Regions from separate parts of the Streptomyces sp. f51 genome, predicted to be linked through region 2. Evidence: riboswitches for the same ligand, from Rfam matches in the RefSeq annotation. Region 2 holds a riboswitch; the other holds the start of a gene.
The links. Region 2 has a riboswitch for glycine ahead of gcvP (aminomethyl-transferring glycine dehydrogenase). Riboswitches for the same ligand answer to the same signal wherever they lie in the genome.
Positions count from the first base shown of each region.

Region 1: linked by a shared signal. The riboswitch ahead of gcvT (glycine cleavage system aminomethyltransferase GcvT) and the one ahead of gcvP (aminomethyl-transferring glycine dehydrogenase) in region 2 are both predicted to bind glycine.

Region 1 covers NZ_CP149798.1:5,281,643-5,288,709, reverse strand. The annotation lists gene WJM95_RS23175 (enhanced serine sensitivity protein SseB C-terminal domain-containing protein) at 1-207, opposite strand, end outside; gene WJM95_RS23170 (enhanced serine sensitivity protein SseB) at 434-1,210, opposite strand; gene WJM95_RS23165 (AAA family ATPase) at 1,298-2,011, opposite strand; glycine riboswitch at 2,163-2,259, shown strand; gene gcvT (glycine cleavage system aminomethyltransferase GcvT) at 2,406-3,524, shown strand; gene gcvH (glycine cleavage system protein GcvH) at 3,678-4,055, shown strand; gene glyA (serine hydroxymethyltransferase) at 4,068-5,327, shown strand; gene WJM95_RS23145 (L-serine ammonia-lyase) at 5,492-6,859, shown strand; gene WJM95_RS23140 (acyl-CoA carboxylase epsilon subunit) at 6,916-7,067, opposite strand, start outside.
Region 2 covers NZ_CP149798.1:888,245-895,311, reverse strand. The annotation lists gene WJM95_RS04025 (MerR family transcriptional regulator) at 1-533, shown strand, start outside; partial or broken gene WJM95_RS04020 (DNA polymerase IV) at 603-1,964, shown strand; gene WJM95_RS04015 (PRC-barrel domain-containing protein) at 2,234-2,602, opposite strand; glycine riboswitch at 2,717-2,812, shown strand; gene gcvP (aminomethyl-transferring glycine dehydrogenase) at 2,991-5,876, shown strand; gene WJM95_RS04005 (DUF5999 family protein) at 6,012-6,218, opposite strand; gene WJM95_RS04000 (hypothetical protein) at 6,614-7,067, opposite strand, start outside.

The sequences.
Region 1 (7,067 bases), 4.4 Mb from region 2:
CGCGTACCCGAAGCCGTCCACCGGCATGTTCCCGTACTGGGCGTCCGGGGAGCCGGCCTGGCCGTGCCACAGGAGCATCCACACCTGGCCGGAGGACGGGGTCGCGAGCGCGCGAAGGAGCGCCTCGTAGGCGTCGTAACGCCCGGGCGTCACCTGGCGCAGCATGTGCTCGACCTGCCCGGCCGCGGCCGTGCCCGACGCGCTCACCCTCAACCGCCCCTTCGCGAACAATTCACGACGAACTCATCCCTTACGCCCGAGGCACCGGTCACCGATGTGCGTCAACGCCTCGTCCAGGCCATGAAACCAGCTTATGCGGCGATCGTGCTCCGCCGGGGGAAGCGGGAGAGAGCCGGAAACCGCCGTGCGGGCCGGCCCGGCCCCCGTGCCGCGGGCGGACGCCCCCGCCCGGCGTCCTCCGGGCGGCCGCCGCTCAGTGACCGTGCTGGTAGAAGGGGCGCACCTGGGCCCGCATCCAGTCACCGACCGGGTCCTGCGTCACGTCGAGCAGGACCAGGTTCACCGGAATGTTCACCGGAACCCGGCCGAGGGCGCGGCCCAGGGCGTCCAGCGGCAGGGCCCGGACGTCGCCCTCCCACGTCGACAGCTCGACGCCGACGAACATGACGGGTTCGTCGCCCTCGATGCTGGCCAGACAGCGGCGGGCGCTCAGGACGACGCCGGTCGCGGCGAACTCCGCGGAGGCCGCCGCCAGGAAGTCCATCGGGTCGTCCTGCCAGTCGGGCTCGAAGAGCCGCACCCGGCCCCCGCCGGCCGACCCGTCCAGCTCGGTCCGCCCGGCCCGGCACAGTTCGGCGACGGCTGGCGGCGGCAGCGGCACGCCGACCACGCCGTCCGGGTTCACCGCGATGCCCACCTGCGGCGGAAGTCCGCGGGCGAACTCCACGGCGGGCGCGATCGTGAACGACATGTGGCTGCCGACGACCTGGCGGAACTGCTCCTCGGAGCTGAAGACGGGGACGTACACCTGGCCCCCGAGGTCCATCGTGGGCAGGTCGAGCGCGCCGCTCTGCGGGCCGCCGCCGTTCGGCAGCGGCACCCAGACGAAGCTGCGGCCGAGCACCTCGACGATGCGAGCCGCCGCCGAGGGCCCCGCGGGCACGCCGAGGGAGGAGGACAACACCTCCTCCAGCTCGTTGCCGGGCCAGCCGCCGTGCGGCTGGGGGTGCGCCTGTGCCGGGAAATCCATCTGTCCACCGCCCGCTTCGAACCACTGTTCCGGCTGGAAAGGTTAGGGCCTGTCCGGCGCATCGGGCCCACGGGCCACCGCCGCCGGTCAGCCGCCGAAGTCGATCCTGCGCAGCACGTCCGCCGCGTGCCGGTCGATCAGCACCGCCGAACCGCAGCCCTCGGGCAGGTCCCCCCGCTCGGCGGCGCTCAGCAGCCGGGCGAGCGCGCCGCGATGACGGGCGAAGGCGTAGCGCGAGACGCCCCGGCCGCGCTCGCGCTGGCCCTCCAGGGCGGTGCCGGGCGTGACGTCGAGCAGCAGCAGGTGCAGCGCCCCGCCTCGGCGCCTGGCCTCGCGGGCCAGCCAGCGGCGCACCCAGGCCTGCGTACCGCAGTCGTGCACGACGAGTCCGCCGCCCGTGCGCAGGGCCCGGCGCAGACCGGCGTAGTGCGCGAGGCGGACCAGGGGGCGGTAGACGGCGTACGGCAGCAGTCCGGCCATCCGGCCGTCCCAGCGGTCGCGGGTGTCCTGCGAGTCGACGCGCGTGCCCCGCACCGCCCGCCGCATCAGCGTCGACTTGCCGCTGCCGGGCAGTCCGGTGACCACGACGAGGTCGCGCTCGCCGAAGCGCAGCCCGTGCGGACTGCGTCCGACCCGGTCGCGCAGATCCCGTACGACGGCCGCCGGGCGCGGTCCGCGGGCCCCCCGGGCCGGTGCGCCGGGCTGCTCGGGCAGGGCGAGACCCGAGGTCGTCGCGTACGCCGTGGTCCTGTCCACCGTGGCCGTCCTCCCCTTGGACATGGAGTCCATCTCCTCGGACATGGAGTTCCATCTCCCCCGAGTGTAAAGAGAAGGTAATGCCCGGCGCTTCTCCTTTCCGTGCACGGACCGCCACAGCCGTGTCACAGATGGCGGGCTGCCGTGATCGGGGAACGCGTGCGATGATGGCCGCGCCAACTGCATACCGGCCGCTTGAATCCGCGCGGGAGAGTCCTGGGTACGTGTACCCGGGCGCCGAAGGAGCAAGTCCCTCCCTTGAATCTCTCAGGCCCCGTTACCGCGCGGGCGAGGCACATCTGAAAAGCGGGCCGCTCACCGTGGCTCCACCCAAGGTGCAAGTCAGGACCACCGTTTCGTGGGGTCCTGATGAACCTCTCAGGTTCCGATGACAGATGGGGAGGAACGACCTCGCCGTCATGCCTTGGGAGCCAGACCGATGAGCAGCAACGCACCCCGCCACACCGCGCTCGATGCCCTGCATCGTTCGCTCGGCGCGACCATGACCGACTTCGCGGGCTGGGACATGCCCCTGCGCTACGGCTCGGAGCGCGACGAGCACGTCGCCGTCCGTACGAAGGCCGGCCTCTTCGACCTCTCCCACATGGGCGAGATCACCGTCACCGGCCCGCAGGCGGCGGCTCTCCTGAACCACGCGCTGGTCGGCAACATCGCCACCGTCGGCGTCGGCCGCGCCCGCTACACCATGATCTGCCAGGAGGACGGCGGCATCCTGGACGACCTGATCGTCTACCGCCTGGCCGAGCACGAGTACATGGTCGTCGCCAACGCCTCCAACGCCCAGGTGGTGCTGGACGCGCTGACCGAGCGCGCCGCCGGTTTCGACGCCGTCGTGCGCGACGACCGTGACGCCTACGCGCTGATCGCCGTGCAGGGCCCCGAGTCCCCCGGCATCCTCAAGGCGGTCACCGACGCGGACCTGGACGGCCTGAAGTACTACGCGGGCCTGCCGGGCACGGTGGCCGGTGTCCCGGCCCTGATCGCCCGCACCGGCTACACGGGCGAGGACGGCTTCGAGCTGTTCGTCGCCCCCGCCGGCGCCGAGAAGGTCTGGCAGGCGCTGACCGACGCGGGCACCCCCGCCGGTCTCGTCCCCTGCGGTCTGTCCTGCCGCGACACGCTGCGCCTGGAGGCCGGCATGCCGCTGTACGGGCACGAGCTGACCACCTCGCTGACCCCCTTCGACGCCGGTCTCGGCCGGGTCGTGAAGTTCGAGAAGGACGGCGACTTCGTGGGGCGCTCGGCGCTCGAGGAGGCCGCCGCCCGTGCCGAGCAGAACCCGCCGCGGGTCCTCGTGGGTCTGATCGCCGAGGGACGCCGGGTGCCGCGCGCCGGCTACCAGGTCGGCGCCGGCGGCGAGGTGATCGGTGAGATCACCTCCGGCGCCCCCTCGCCCACGCTGGGGAAGCCGATCGCCATGGCGTACGTCGACGCCGCGCACGCCGCGCCGGGCACCGCCGGTGTGGGCGTGGACATCCGGGGCAGCCACGAACCGTACGAGGTCGTGGCCCTGCCGTTCTACAAGCGGCAGAAGTGACACCGGTCCGCACCGGACACGACACGGATGCCCGCGGGCGCCGGTCCTGACGGGCGCCCCTCCCCGGGCCCCGGACGTGACCCTGGGCACATCCGCCCGGTCACCCACGCTTCCCTCCATCAGCACTCCACCGCGTACAGGAGAATTCAGGCCATGAGCAACCCCCAGCAGCTGCGTTACAGCAAGGAGCACGAGTGGCTGTCCGTCGCCGAGGACGGCGTCGCGACGGTCGGCATCACCGAGTTCGCGGCCAGCGCGCTCGGCGATGTGGTCTACGCCCAGCTCCCGGAGGTCGGTGACACGGTGACCGCGGGCGAGTCCTGCGGCGAGCTGGAGTCGACCAAGTCGGTCAGCGACCTGTACTCCCCGGTGAACGGTGAGGTCGTCGAGGCCAACCAGGACGTCGTGGACGACCCGGCCCTGGTCAACTCCGCTCCCTTCGAGGGCGGTTGGCTGTTCAAGGTGCGCGTCGCGGACGAGCCCGAGGACCTGATGTCCGCCGACGAGTACACCGCCTTCACGGCCGGCTGAGGAGTCACCCGCATGTCGCTTATGAACACCCCTCTCCACGAGCTCGACCCGGACGTCGCCGCCGCCGTCGACGCCGAGCTGCACCGCCAGCAGTCCACCCTGGAGATGATCGCGTCGGAGAACTTCGCTCCGGTCGCGGTCATGGAGGCCCAGGGCTCGGTCCTGACCAACAAGTACGCCGAGGGCTACCCGGGCCGCCGCTACTACGGCGGCTGCGAGCACGTCGACGTGGCCGAGCAGATCGCCATCGACCGGGTCAAGGACCTGTTCGGCGCCGAGTACGCCAACGTGCAGCCCCACTCGGGCGCCTCCGCCAACCAGGCTGCGCTGTTCGCGCTGGCCCAGCCCGGCGACACCATCCTCGGCCTGGACCTGGCGCACGGCGGCCACCTGACCCACGGGATGCGGCTGAACTTCTCCGGCAAGCAGTTCAACGTGGTCGCGTACCACGTGGACGAGGCCGGACTGGTCGACATGGCCGAGGTCGAGCGGCTCGCCAAGGAGCACCGCCCCAAGGTCATCATCGCGGGCTGGTCGGCGTATCCGCGGCAGCTGGACTTCGCCGAGTTCCGCCGGATCGCGGACGAGGTCGAGGCCTTCCTGTGGGTCGACATGGCCCACTTCGCGGGTCTGGTCGCGGCGGGTCTGCACCCGAACCCCGTCCCGTTCGCGGACGTGGTCACCTCCACCACGCACAAGACGCTCGGCGGCCCGCGCGGCGGGATCATCCTGGCGAAGCAGAGCTTCGCCAAGAAGCTGAACTCCTCGGTCTTCCCGGGCTTCCAGGGCGGCCCCCTGGAGCACGTGATCGCCGCCAAGGCCGTCTCCTTCAAGGTCGCCGCCTCGGACGACTTCAAGGAGCGCCAGCAGCGCACGCTGGACGGCGCGCGCATCCTGGCCGAGCGTCTGGTCCGGGACGACGTGAAGGCCGTCGGCGTGGACGTCCTGTCCGGGGGCACGGACGTGCACCTGGTCCTGGTCGACCTGCGCAACTCCGAGCTGGACGGGCAGCAGGCCGAGGACCGCCTCCACGAGGTCGGCATCACGGTCAACCGCAACGCCATCCCGAACGACCCGCGCCCCCCGATGGTCACCTCCGGCCTGCGCATCGGCACGCCCGCCCTCGCCACCCGCGGCTTCACCGCCGAGGACTTCACCGAGGTCGCGGACATCATCGCCGAGACGCTGAAGCCGGCCTACGACACGGACTCGCTGAAGTCCCGTGTGTCCGCTCTGGCCGACAAGCACCCGTTGTACCCCGGCCTGAAGTAGTTTCGTAGGCTTCTCGCCATATATTTGTCACCCGTACGGTCTGTGTTCGTACGGACATCCGGGGCACCGCGCACACTGGAAGCAGAGCGCGGTGCCCCGTTCCATGCAGTCCCGCACCACCTCCACCGGACAACGGCGTCCGGTGAAACCAGCAAGGAGTTCCCGTGGCCATCTCGGTCTTCGACCTGTTCTCGATCGGCATCGGCCCGTCCAGCTCCCACACGGTGGGCCCGATGCGCGCCGCGCGCATGTTCGCCCGGCGCCTGCGCAACGAGGACGTACTGGCCCAGGTCGCGTCGATACGCGCCGAGCTGTACGGCTCGCTGGGCGCCACCGGCCACGGCCACGGCACCCCCAAGGCGGTGCTGCTCGGTCTGGAGGGCGCCTCGCCCCGCACGGTGGACGTGGAGGGCGCCGACGAGCGCGTCGAGCAGATCAGGACCTCGGGCCGGATCCGGCTGCTCGGCGAGCACGAGATCGGCTTCTCCTTCGACGACGACCTGATCCTGCACCGCCGCAAGGCCCTGCCGTACCACGCCAACGGCATGACGATCTTCGCGTACGACGCCTCGGGCGACCTCGTGCTGGAGAAGACGTACTACTCGGTCGGCGGCGGCTTCGTGGTCGACGAGGACGCGGTCGGCGAGGACCGCATCAAGCTCGACGACACGGTCCTGAAGTACCCGTTCCGCACGGGCGACGAGCTGCTGCGGCTCACCAAGGAGACCGGTCTGTCGATCTCCGCCCTGATGCTGGAGAACGAGCGGGCCTGGCGCACCGAGGAGGAGATCCGCGAGGGGCTCCTCGGGATCTGGCGCGTGATGCAGGCCTGCGTCTCGCGCGGCATGACCCGCGAGGGCATCCTGCCCGGCGGTCTCAAGGTCCGCCGCCGTGCCCCCCTCTCCGCCCGCCAGCTGCGCGCCGAGGGCGATCCGCTGGCCCACGCGATGGAGTGGATCACCCTCTACGCGATGGCCGTGAACGAGGAGAACGCGGCGGGCGGCCGGGTCGTCACCGCCCCGACCAACGGCGCGGCGGGCATCATCCCCGCGGTGCTGCACTACTACATCAACTTCGTGCCGGGCGCCGACGAGGACGGGGTCGTACGGTTCCTGCTCGCGGCCGGAGCGATCGGCATGCTGTTCAAGGAGAACGCCTCCATCTCGGGCGCCGAGGTCGGCTGCCAGGGCGAGGTCGGCTCGGCCTGCTCCATGGCGGCCGGAGCGCTCGCCGAGGTGCTGGGCGGCAGCCCCGAGCAGGTCGAGAACGCCGCCGAGATCGGGATGGAGCACAACCTCGGCCTGACCTGCGACCCGGTCGGCGGCCTGGTCCAGATCCCGTGCATCGAGCGCAACGGCATGGCCGCGGTGAAGGCCGTGACGGCGGCCCGGATGGCGATGCGCGGCGACGGCTCGCATCTGGTCTCCCTCGACAAGGTCATCAAGACCATGAAGGAGACCGGCGCCGACATGAGCGTCAAGTACAAGGAGACGGCCCGCGGCGGTCTCGCGGTGAACATCATCGAGTGCTAGGAAACGCGTGCCGGGGATGCGGGCGCCGACCTGAGCGTTCGCTTCCTTCGGCGCCGTCAGCGCCAGGAGACGGGGCTGCGGTAGCCGGCCACGCGCTCCAGGCGGCGCCAGCGGGCCTGCGGGCGGCGGCTGCCGTGGGCGAACCGCGGAGCGGCGGCGCCCTGCGCGGCGGTGCGGGCCGCCAGGACCGCGATCAGCGCCGCGAGTT
Region 2 (7,067 bases):
TGCGGCCGGCAGCAGTGCCCGACGAGGGAGGGACGGTTCCCGAGGAGGTCGGTTACCGGGGACCCACGGCGTGCGCCGCCGCGGGCATCACCTATCGGCAGCTGGACTACTGGGCGCGGACCGGACTGGTCGAGCCCAGCGTGCGTCCCGCCTACGGGTCGGGCACGCAGCGCCTCTACAGCTTCCGGGACGTGGTGGTCCTCAAGATCGTCAAGCGGTTCCTCGACACCGGGGTGTCGCTTCAGAACATCCGCACCACGGTCCAGCACCTGAGGGAGCGCGGCTTCCAGGACCTGGAGCGCATGACGCTCATGAGCGACGGCGCGACGGTCTACGAGTGCACCTCCCCGGACGAGGTCCACGCGCTGCTCCAGGGCGGCCAGGGCATCTTCGGCATCGCCGTGGGAGTGGTCTGGCGGGACGTCGAGGGCGCTCTGTCCCAGTTGCACGGAGAGCGTGTGGACACCGGGGAGACGCTGCTCGCGCATCACCCCGCCGACGAACTGGCGCGGCGCCGCAACCGCGCGGTGTGAGCGGCCTCCGATGACGCGATGCCCCGGGCCGCCGGGGCATTGTCAGTGGCGTAGGGCAGCATCGGAGATGTGAGAACCGCGCCCACGATCCTGCATCTCGACATGGATGCCTTCTTCGCCTCGGCGGAGCAGGCGTCCAAGCCGAGCCTGCGCGGGAAGGCCGTCGTGGTGGGTGGTCTCGGACCCCGTGGAGTCGTCGCCACCGCCTCGTACGAGGCACGCGTCTTCGGGGTGAACTCGGCGATGCCCATGGCACAGGCCCGCAGGCGCGCCCCGAACGCCGCCTATCTCGTGCCGCGCTTCGGGCTGTACCGCGAGGTGAGCGAGCAGGTGATGGGGCTGCTGCGGGCTCTGTCGCCGCTGGTGGAGCCGTTGAGCCTGGACGAGGCCTTCGTGGACCTGGAGGCGGGCGGGACGGCGTGGGACGAGGCGTCGGCGCTGCTGGCGGGCGCGAAGCTGCGCGCGGACATCCGGGCCGTCACGGGGCTCACGGGGTCGGTGGGGCTCGCCGCGTCCAAGATGCTGGCGAAGATCGCCTCGGAGCAGGCCAAGCCCGACGGTCTCGTGCTGATCGAGCCGGGCACCGAGCGGGCGCTGCTGGGGCCGATGACGGTGCGGACGCTGCCGGGAGTGGGGCCGGCCACCGGCGACCATCTGCGCCGGGCCGGCATCACCACCGTCGAGGAGCTGGCCGAGGCGGGCGAGGACGAGCTCGTACGGCTGCTGGGGAAGGCGCACGGGCACGCGCTGTTCGCTATGGCGCTGGCCCACGACGAGCGGCCCGTGGTGGCCGAGCGGGAGACCAAGTCGGTCTCGGTCGAGGACACGTACGACGTGGACATCCACGACCGGGTCCGGGTGGAGCTCGAGGTGCAGCGGCTCGCGGACCGGTGTGTGCGGCGGCTGCGCGGGGCCGGTCTCTCGGGCCGGACCATCGTGCTGAAGGTGCGCAGGTACGACTTCTCGACGCTGACCCGGTCCGAGACGCTGCGGGGGCCCACGGACGACCCCGGCGTCGTCCGGGAGGCCGCCGCCCGGCTGCTGGAGGGCGTGGACACGACGGGTGGCGTCCGTCTGCTGGGTGTCGGTGTCTCCGGGCTCGCCGACTACACCCAGGAGGACCTGTTCGCCCAGGCTCAGGCGGCCGCCGCCGAGGGGGAGCCCGCGGCCGAGGAGCACACGGCGGACGAACCGGTGGAGGTGGCCGTGGCCGGGGAGGCGGCGCCCGTGGAGCGGCGGTGGCCCTCCGGGCACGATGTCCGCCATGCCGAGTTCGGGCACGGCTGGGTGCAGGGGAGCGGGCTGGGGCGGGTCACCGTGCGGTTCGAGACGCCGTACTCCGGGCCCGGCCGGGTGCGGACGTTCCGGACGGACGATCCGGGGCTGGAGCCCGCCGACCCGCTGCCCCTGGTGGAACGAAGACCCGAGGACGCCGACGCGCCGCGGACGGACCCCGGGTTCGATCCCGGGCCGGTGACGTCGGAGGCCGGGGCACCCGGCCCTGTGCCGTCACCGTCGAAGCCCGGACTGTCGGCATCGAAGCCCGGGCCGTCGGCGTCGGACGCCGGAAAGCGACACCTCGGGCCGCCGGTGTCGGACCGCGGGGTGTCCCGTCCCGGGCCGCCCGCGTCAGTACGCGGGGTGCCGGGCCCCGGGGGGCCGGTGCCGGAGGGCGGGGCGTCGAGCCCCGGGCCTGGGGGTCAGGTGTCCTCCGAGCCCGCGAGGCGGCCGAAGTCGCGGTCCGGCGGCGGTGGGGACGCCACGTCGAGGCCGTAGTGGTGGTAGAGCTGGAGTTCCTGTTCGGGTGAGAGGTGGCGCCCGACACCGAAGTCGGGGGCATCCTTGATCAGGGCCCGGTCGAAGGGGATGCGCAGGGTCCCCTCGACGAGCTCGCTGGGCTCCAGGGGCACGAAGGCGTCCCTGCTGAACAGCCCGGTGCGTATGGCCGCCCACTCCGGGACACCGGTCGCGTCGTCGAGGTAGACCTCGTCGATCGTGCCGATCTTGGTGCCGTTGCTGTCGAACGCCTTGCGGCCGATCAGGTTGCGCGGATCGATGTCGGTCTGCACGGTCCCTCCAGTGGTCGCAAACTCATCCGTAAGTACTACAAAAGAGCACATCTGTGAAGGCGGCCACTCGAAGGCTGTCGTCTTGTCCTCGCTGGTAGGCTGGCAAGCGGCTGCTGATCCCGTGCGGGAGAGTCCTCCGGATTTCGTCGGAGGCGCCGAAGGAGCAACTCCTCCCCGGAATCTCTCAGGCTCACGTACCGCACGGACGAGGTCACTCTGGAAAGCAGGGCGGGTGTCGATGGCCCCCGCCCTCACCGACGGTGAAAGCCGGATCGTCCACGGGACCATCCGGTGAAACTCTCAGGTTGAGATGACAGAGGGGGAGGCCGTCGGGGTACCCGTGCCGGGGTGCCCCTCGAAGGTCGCGTCAGACCAGGAGGCCTCCGCCATGACCGCCCCTCGCATTCCGCTCTCCGAGCTCGAACAGGGAATCCCCTTCGAGCAGCGCCACATCGGACCCGACTCCGAAGCACGGGCCAAGATGCTCGCGCAGGTCGGCTACGGCTCGCTCGACGAGCTGACCGCCGCCGCGGTGCCGGATGTGATCAAGAACGCCGAGGCCCTGAAGCTGCCGGCCGCCCGCACCGAGGCCGAGGTCCTGGCCGAGCTCCGCTCCCTCGCGGACCGGAACCAGGTGCTCGGTTCGATGATCGGCCTCGGGTACTACGGCACCTTCACGCCGCCGGTGATCCTGCGCAACGTCATGGAGAACCCGGCCTGGTACACCGCGTACACGCCGTACCAGCCGGAGATCTCGCAGGGCCGCCTTGAGGCGCTGCTGAACTTCCAGACGGTCGTCGCCGAGCTGACCGGGTTGCCGACCTCCGGCGCCTCCCTCCTGGACGAGGGCACCGCCGCCGCCGAGGCCATGGCGCTGTCCCGCCGCATGGGCAAGAACAAGAAGGGCCTGTTCCTGGTCGACGCGGACGCGCTGCCGCAGACCATCGCGGTCATAGAGACCCGTGCCGAACCGACCGGTGTCGAGATCGTCGTCGCCGACCTCACCGACGGCATCCCGGCCGACCTCGCCGGGCGTGAGATCAACGGCGTGCTCGTCCAGTACCCGGGCGCCTCCGGTGCCGTACGCGACATCAAGCCGCTCGTCGAGCAGGCCCACGAGCTGGGCGCCGTCGTCACCGTGGCGGCCGACCTGCTCGCGCTGACCCTGCTGACCTCGCCGGGCGAGCTCGGCGCGGACATCGCGGTCGGCACGACCCAGCGCTTCGGCGTGCCGATGGGCTTCGGCGGCCCGCACGCCGGTTACATGGCGGTCCGCGAGAACTTCGCGCGCAGCCTTCCCGGCCGCCTGGTCGGCGTGTCCGTGGACGCCGACGGCCACAAGGCGTACCGCCTCGCCCTCCAGACGCGTGAGCAGCACATCCGCCGCGAGAAGGCGACCAGCAACATCTGCACCGCCCAGGTGCTGCTCGCCGTCATGGCGGGCATGTACGCCGTCTACCACGGCCCCGAGGGCCTGCGGACCATCGCCCGGCGTACCCACCGCTACGCCACGGTCCTGGCCGCCGGACTCACCGCCGGCGGTGTCGAGCTCGTGCACGGCGCGTACTTCGACACCCTCACCGTGCGGGTCCCGGGCCGGGCCGCCGAGGTCGTCGCCGCCGCCCGCGCGAACGGCGTCAACCTCCACCCCGTCGACGCCGACCGGGTGTCGATCTCGTGCGACGAGACGACCACGCGCGAGCAGCTCGCCGCCGTGTGGAGCGCGTTCGGTGTCGAGGGTGACGTCGAGGCGCTGGACGCGAGCGCCGAGGACACCCTGCCGGACGCGCTGCTGCGCACGGACGCGTACCTGACGCACCCCGTGTTCCACGACCACCGCTCCGAGACGGCGATGCTGCGCTACCTGCGCAAGCTCTCCGACCGCGACTACGCGCTCGACCGCGGCATGATCCCGCTGGGCTCCTGCACCATGAAGCTCAACGCGACCACCGAGATGGAGCCGGTCACCTGGCCCGAGTTCGGGCAGCTGCACCCGTTCGTCCCCGCCGAGCAGGCCCAGGGCTATCTGACGCTGATCCACGAGCTGGAGGACCAGCTCGCCGAGGTCACCGGCTACGACAAGGTGTCGCTCCAGCCCAACGCCGGTTCGCAGGGCGAGCTGGCCGGTCTGCTGGCCGTCCGCGGCTACCACCGCGCCAACGGCGACGACCAGCGCACGATCTGCCTCATCCCGTCCTCCGCGCACGGCACGAACGCCGCCAGCGCCGTGATGGCCGGCATGAAGGTCGTCGTCGTCAAGACCGCCGACGACGGCGAGATCGACGTCGAGGACCTGCGCGCCAAGATCGAGCGGTACCGCGACGAGCTGTCGGTGCTGATGATCACGTACCCCTCGACGCACGGTGTGTTCGAGGAGCACGTCGCCGACATCTGCGCCCAGGTGCACGAGGCCGGCGGTCAGGTCTACGTGGACGGCGCCAACCTCAACGCCCTGGTCGGCCTCGCCAAGCCGGGCCACTTCGGCGGCGACGTCTCGCACCTGAACCTGCACAAGACCTTCTGCATCCCGCACGGCGGCGGCGGCCCCGGTGTCGGCCCGGTCGGCGTACGCGCGCACCTGGCGCCGTACCTGCCGAACCACCCGCTCCAGCCCGAGGCCGGTCCCGAGACCGGTGTCGGCCCGATCTCGGCCGCTCCCTGGGGTTCCGCGGGCATCCTGCCCATCTCCTGGTCGTACGTCCGCCTGATGGGCGGCGAGGGCCTCAAGCGCGCCACGCAGGTGGCCGTGCTCTCCGCGAACTACATCGCCAAGCGGCTCGAGCCGCACTACCCGGTGCTGTACACGGGCCCCGGCGGTCTGGTCGCGCACGAGTGCATCATCGATCTGCGTCCGCTCACCAAGGCGACCGGCGTGAGCGTCGACGACATCGCCAAGCGCCTGATCGACTACGGCTTCCACGCGCCGACGATGTCGTTCCCGGTGGCCGGCACGCTGATGATCGAGCCCACCGAGTCCGAGGACCTGGGCGAGCTCGACCGGTTCTGCGACGCGATGATCGCGATCCGCGCGGAGATCGAGAAGGTCGGCAGCGGCGAGTGGGCCGTGGACGACAACCCGCTCCGCGGGGCGCCGCACACGGCCGCCGCGCTCGGCGGCGACTGGGAGCACCCGTACACCCGGGAGGAGGCCGTCTTCCCGGCCGGCGTCTCGGCCGCCGACAAGTACTGGCCGCCGGTGCGCCGCATCGACCAGGCGTACGGCGACCGCAACCTCGTCTGCTCCTGCCCGCCGCTGGACGCCTACGAGGACTGATCAGCGCTCGGCACGTGGGCGCCTACGGGGAGTGACCGTCCCCGGACATGCGTCGGGGCCGGTTCGGAGAGTACGTCTCCGGGCCGGCCCCTCGTGTGTCTGGGCGGCCTGTGACGGCCGCCCGGGTCGTGCGGCTCAGGCGGCCGTCATCACCGGCGCGCCGCCCAGCGGGCGGTGCGGGGCGATGATCTGACCGTCCGGCAGGAGCTCACCGGTGTCCTCGAAGAGCAGAACGCCGTTGCACAGCAGGCTCCATCCCTGCTCCGGGTGATGCGCCACGAGGCGGGCGGACTCCCGGTCGGCTGATTCGGCTGCGGGACACAGTGGCTGGTGCTGGCACATGGATGGGATCTTTCGCTGGGTCGAGATGTGAGTGATGGCTGTGGTGTCTGTCTTGCGGCTCGAGGTACTCATCGCCGCCCCCCGTTGGTGTGTGGTCTGACCCCAGTGTTGCCCCACGGGCGCCGATCCGCAGGGATTTGAGGGCACCGCTTCTCACAGGTTGATGACGCATCACCCGTGCGGAGGGTTCACCCCAACTGCGCTGTCCTTTCGGGTGGTTCGAGGGGGCCGGATCGGGCTAGTCCGGTCGGGCGCGGAGCGCGTTCTGCCTCGTACGAGCGGTTGGAAGCCCTAACGAGCGGGCGGCTCTCCGGGTTGTCGGCAACGCCGTGCCCCGCGGCCGGGTTTACCCGTGTGGGGTACGGCCGCGGGGCACGGACGGAAGCTGCGGGGGCTCAGGCGGGCGAGCTGAGGAGCGGTGCCGGGGTGACGCGGTGGGTGAGGACCGGGAGCAGTTCGGTGACGAGGTAGGGCCGGTGCGCGGCGATGCCGGGCGGGGCCGGTGCGAGGGGGACCAGGAGGTCGGTGGCGGCGGGATGGCCGGCGGCGCCGTCCGCGGTGCAGTCGCCGTGCAGCCAGAGCGTCAGCATGTACAGCTCGGGCACGGACAGCAGACGTGCCTGATAGGGCTGCTGCATGGTCTCCGCCTGCCGCAGTGCGCGCTCGGTCGCGGTGATGTAGGGGCCTTCGAAGAAGCGTGAGAAGGCCCAGCCGTCCGGGGTCAGCATGGTGTCGGCGGCGGCCACCGCGCGGTCGCCGCAACGGATCAGGAAACGCCATCCGGCGAGCCGGGTGGCGGAGGCGCCCGCGGGGGTGATGCGGTCCAGGACGTGGACGGGCAGCGGGAGT